2 regions of the Halobacillus salinarum genome follow, and region 1 is predicted to be linked to the other one. Evidence: a T-box and tRNA genes for the amino acid it is inferred to sense, from the RefSeq annotation. Region 1 holds a T-box; the other holds one or more tRNA genes.
What was found. A T-box is a leader RNA that pairs with one kind of tRNA and senses whether it is charged. The one in region 1 lies ahead of proS (proline--tRNA ligase), so its partner is inferred to be a tRNA-Pro.
Positions count from the first base shown of each region.

Region 2: it encodes a tRNA-Pro, which carries the amino acid that the T-box ahead of proS (proline--tRNA ligase) is inferred to sense. The anticodon was not compared.

Region 1 covers NZ_CP095073.1:1,141,291-1,143,745, reverse strand. The annotation lists gene proS (proline--tRNA ligase) at 147-1,577, opposite strand; T-box leader at 1,620-1,817, opposite strand; gene MUN89_RS05880 (short-chain fatty acid transporter) at 2,049-2,455, opposite strand, start outside.
Region 2 covers NZ_CP095073.1:234,341-236,795, forward strand. The annotation lists rRNA gene MUN89_RS01320 (16S ribosomal RNA) at 1-1,150, opposite strand, end outside; tRNA gene MUN89_RS01325 (tRNA-Ala) at 1,317-1,392, opposite strand; tRNA gene MUN89_RS01330 (tRNA-Pro) at 1,411-1,487, opposite strand; tRNA gene MUN89_RS01335 (tRNA-Arg) at 1,491-1,567, opposite strand; tRNA gene MUN89_RS01340 (tRNA-Leu) at 1,579-1,667, opposite strand; tRNA gene MUN89_RS01345 (tRNA-Gly) at 1,699-1,773, opposite strand; tRNA gene MUN89_RS01350 (tRNA-Leu) at 1,785-1,866, opposite strand; tRNA gene MUN89_RS01355 (tRNA-Lys) at 1,874-1,949, opposite strand; tRNA gene MUN89_RS01360 (tRNA-Thr) at 1,994-2,069, opposite strand; tRNA gene MUN89_RS01365 (tRNA-Val) at 2,087-2,162, opposite strand; rRNA gene rrf (5S ribosomal RNA) at 2,176-2,289, opposite strand; rRNA gene MUN89_RS01375 (23S ribosomal RNA) at 2,435-2,455, opposite strand, start outside.

The sequences.
Region 1 (2,455 bases):
CCAATATGTACTAAATGTATACTAACACAACGAGAACAGCTTTCAGTCAAGCTGCGAGCCTTTCTTAAGAAGTCGATCGGCCTGGAAAAAAAGAGAAGTTTCCCATATTTGGAAACTTCTCTTCACTAATAAACGCATCAGCATTTTTAGTAAGCTTTCGCCCAGTACACCATATCTTCCGCCTGTTTCCCGCAGCAGACACATGTCTCAGCGATCGATTCCTGCTCAAACGGGATGCACCGTGATGTAGCCCCGGTTTTTTCTTTGATCTCGTTTTCACAGTCTTTATTTCCGCACCACATCGCTTGGATCAAATAGTTATCTTCCCGCAGGAAGTTTTCCATGTCTGCTAATGTAAAGGCTATTAACGTCTTCTCTTTGAGATAGAGGCTTGCTTTTTTGTAAAGCTCGTCGTGGATGTCGGCCAGCAGCTTTTCAACTTCCGATTTTAAATCGTGAACAGATACTTGTCGTTTCTCACCCGTATCACGCCGCACGAACATGACCTGTTCCTTTTCGATATCTCTTGGTCCCACCTCTAACCTGAGTGGCACCCCTTGCATTTCGTACTCATTAAATTTCCAGCCAGGCTTTTTATCACTTGCATCAATCTCTACTCTCACTGAATCTTTCAAGCTGTTTTTAATTTCATAAGCATGATCCAACACGCCTTCCTTATGACTTGCGATCGGCACAATCATCACTTGGGTTGGAGCTGCTTTTGGTGGTAATACCAGCCCTCTGTTGTCGCTGTGGACCATGATCATCGCTCCGATGATCCTTGTGGTGAATCCCCACGACGTCTGCTGTACGGTTTGTAAATTGCCATCCCTGTTTAAAAATTCAATGCCAAAAGCTTTCGCAAACCCGTCTCCCAGGAAGTGTGAGGTAGCGGTTTGCAAGGCTTTGCCATCATGCATTAAGCTCTCAACCGTGTAGGTGAACGTAGCTCCTGCGAATTTTTCCTTCTCTGTTTTCTTCCCTTTAATCACTGGAATAGCCAGTAAGTCTTCGCAAAGAGACGCATAGACATTGAGCATTTTTTCCGTCTCTTCCACCGCTTCTTCTTCCGTTTCATGACAGGTGTGGCCCTCCTGCCATAAAAACTCGAGTGTTCTTAAAAATGGACGAGTCGTCTTTTCCCATCTGACTACGTTGGACCATTGGTTATACAACTTAGGCAGATCCCTGTAAGAGTGGATGACATTTTTATAATATTCTCCAAACAGAACTTCAGAGGTTGGTCTGATACAGAGCCTCTCCTGCAGCTCCTCTTCGCCTCCATGAGTCACCCACGCAACTTCAGGAGCAAACCCTGCGATGTGATCTTTTTCCTTTTGCAGCAGACTCTCTGGAATAAGCAGCGGCATGTAAACATTCTCATGACCGGTTTGTTTAATTTTCCTATCCAGCTCATCCCTGATGTTCTCCCATATTTTGTATCCATACGGATGAATGATCATACTCCCCCGCACACTGGAATAATCAGCAAGCTTGGCTTTTGTTACGATATCTGTGTACCACTGGGCAAAATCATCATCCATGCTCGTTATTTTTTCCACAAATTCTTTAGCCATCGTAGATCCCCTCCTTGAAAAATTACAAAAGCTGTCCTTTAAGTTAGGGACCATTCCTGGTGGTACCACCCTAATTTAAAGCACAGCTTTACACTTCCTATGATAACGGTATCGACCGCTGTATATTGAATACAGAACTCCCAGGCAGGTTCACTTGTTCATTCAATGGGAACTTTTCAGCAAATATTCCCTCTCTGTAAAAGTGGAATCCAAGTTACTATTCCTGATCAAGGCAGATGCGATTGTTAAGTTGAACTTATTTTATACATAATCTATTTCAGAAGCAAGGTGTATGTGCATTTTTTCCTGACTCAAAATCCTTTTCTCCTGTACTCTAAAATCAAGTCTTCCACCCTTAGTCAGCTGGAAGACTTAACTTCTGTATGTTTCCTCATTATGGCCAACATTTCCTATTTCTAAAATTACGTCAGCCGCTGCTCATTAATGGACAGTTTCACTCGCTGTGACTTCTTATAAAAACAGCAAGCCAAGCGAGATGATGACACCGCTTACAAAAAGAACAATTAAACAGAAGCCCATAATGTCTTTGGCCTTTAATCCTGCGATCGCAAGTGCAGGAAGGGCCCAAAAAGGCTGGATTAAGTTCGTCCACGCATCTCCCCAGGCGACAGCCATGGCGGTTTTCGGTATCGAGACGCCTAACTGCTGCGCCGCCTCAATCATGACCGGTGCCTGGACCGCCCACTGTCCCCCGCCGGAGGGTACAAAAAAGTTTACGATTCCAGCGCTGAGAAAAGCAAAGAATGGAAAAGTGAAATCGGTGGAAATCGACGCAAACCCTTCTGACATCATCGCAGCGAGACCGGAAGAAACCATCATTCCCATAATCCCTGCATAGAAAGGAAATTGAATAATAA
Region 2 (2,455 bases), 910 kb from region 1:
AACTAAGGTCAGGGGTTGCGCTCGTTGCGGGACTTAACCCAACATCTCACGACACGAGCTGACGACAACCATGCACCACCTGTCACTTGGTCCCCGAAGGGAAAACCCTATCTCTAGGGTGGGCCAAGGATGTCAAGACCTGGTAAGGTTCTTCGCGTTGCTTCGAATTAAACCACATGCTCCACCGCTTGTGCGGGCCCCCGTCAATTCCTTTGAGTTTCAGCCTTGCGGCCGTACTCCCCAGGCGGAGTGCTTAATGCGTTAACTTCAGCACTAAGGGGTGGAAGCCCCCTAACACCTAGCACTCATCGTTTACGGCGTGGACTACCAGGGTATCTAATCCTGTTTGCTACCCACGCTTTCGCACCTCAGCGTCAGAGACAGACCAGAGAGTCGCCTTCGCCACTGGTGTTCCTCCACATATCTACGCATTTCACCGCTACACGTGGAATTCCACTCTCCTCTTCTGTCCTCAAGTTCCCCAGTTTCCAATGACCCTCCACGGTTGAGCCGTGGGCTTTCACATCAGACTTAAGAAACCACCTGCGTGCCCTTTACGCCCAATAATTCCGGACAACGCTTGCCCCCTACGTATTACCGCGGCTGCTGGCACGTAGTTAGCCGGGGCTTCCTCGTTAGGTACCGTCAAGGTACCGCTCTATTCGCACGGTACTTGTTCTTCCCTAACAACAGAACTTTACGATCCGAAAACCTTCATCGTTCACGCGGCGTTGCTCCGTCAGACTTGCGTCCATTGCGGAAGATTCCCTACTGCTGCCTCCCGTAGGAGTCTGGGCCGTGTCTCAGTCCCAGTGTGGCCGATCACCCTCTCAGGTCGGCTACGCATCGTCGCCTTGGTGAGCCGTTACCTCACCAACTAGCTAATGCGCCGCGGGCCCATCTGTAAGCGATAGCGAGAAGCCATCTTTTAACCATCCTTCATGCGAAGGTTGGTGTTACCCGGCATTAGCCCCGGTTTCCCGGGTTATTCCGGTCTTACAGGCAGGTTGCCCACGTGTTACTCACCCGTCCGCCGCTCGTTCCACGAGCGTCACCTCCGAAGAGGATCCGCTCGCTTCCCGCGCTCGACTTGCATGTATTAGGCACGCCGCCAGCGTTCGTCCTGAGCCAGGATCAAACTCTCCAAAAAAATTGAAAAGCTGTGCGCTTTTGACAGCGCTTGCCTTCAACACCGTTGAAGGTCCTAAAGCTCGTGTGCACATCGTGTGTGCTTTGTTTGAATTCCTTCTATATGATAGAAAGAATGAATTGACGTACTGGTTGGTTCGTTCAGTTTTCAAAGATCAAATTAATCATGGTGGAGCCTAGCGGGATCGAACCGCTGACCTCCTGCGTGCAAAGCAGGCGCTCTCCCAGCTGAGCTAAGGCCCCAATAAATATAAAGTAAAATGGTCGGGAAGACAGGATTCGAACCTGCGACCCCTTGGTCCCAAACCAAGTGCTCTACCAAGCTGAGCTACTTCCCGTAATGGCGCGCCCGAGAGGAGTCGAACCCCTAACCTTCTGATCCGTAGTCAGACGCTCTATCCAATTGAGCTACGGGCGCAAAAAACTATATGGTGCCGAGGGCCGGACTCGAACCGGCACGGTGGAAACCCACCGCAGGATTTTAAGTCCTGTGCGTCTGCCAATTCCGCCACCCCGGCACGGCAAATAAGGTTCTCACTGATTGATCTATGGAGCGGAAGACGGGATTCGAACCCGCGACCCCCACCTTGGCAAGGTGGTGTTCTACCACTGAACTACTTCCGCATAAGTATAAGTGCGGGTGGAGGGACTTGAACCCCCACGCCGTGAAGCACTAGATCCTAAATCTAGCGTGTCTGCCAATTCCACCACACCCGCAAGTAACTGGTGAGCCATGGAGGATTCGAACCTCCGACCCTCTGATTAAAAGTCAGATGCTCTACCAACTGAGCTAATGGCTCAAAAAATATGTTTCACTCACAAAAAACGAATTCACTCAATAAGATGGTGCCGGCCAGAGGACTTGAACCCCCAACCTACTGATTACAAATCAGTTGCTCTGCCAGTTGAGCTAGGCCGGCTGGTTATTGAATGAAAATGGTGGAGGATGCAGGGCTCGAACCTGCGACCCCTTGCTTGTAAGGCAAGTGCTCTCCCAGCTGAGCTAATCCTCCGGATTATGTAAAGGTTTGGCAGCGTCCTACTCTCACGGGGATCGACCCGACTACCATCGGCGCTGAAGAGCTTAACTGCTGTGTTCGGCATGGGAACAGGTGTGACCTCTTCGCCGTTACTACCAAACCTTTATTTTTAAGGACAAGATATATTATATGACCCCGTTGAATAAATTTCAAGGGTTTTTTTAATAAATCTTCAAAACTGGATAAGTGCACATTCAAACGAACTCGAAACATCATAGTTGTATGTCTAGCTTCCGCTTTTCAATTTAGATAAGTCATCGATCGAT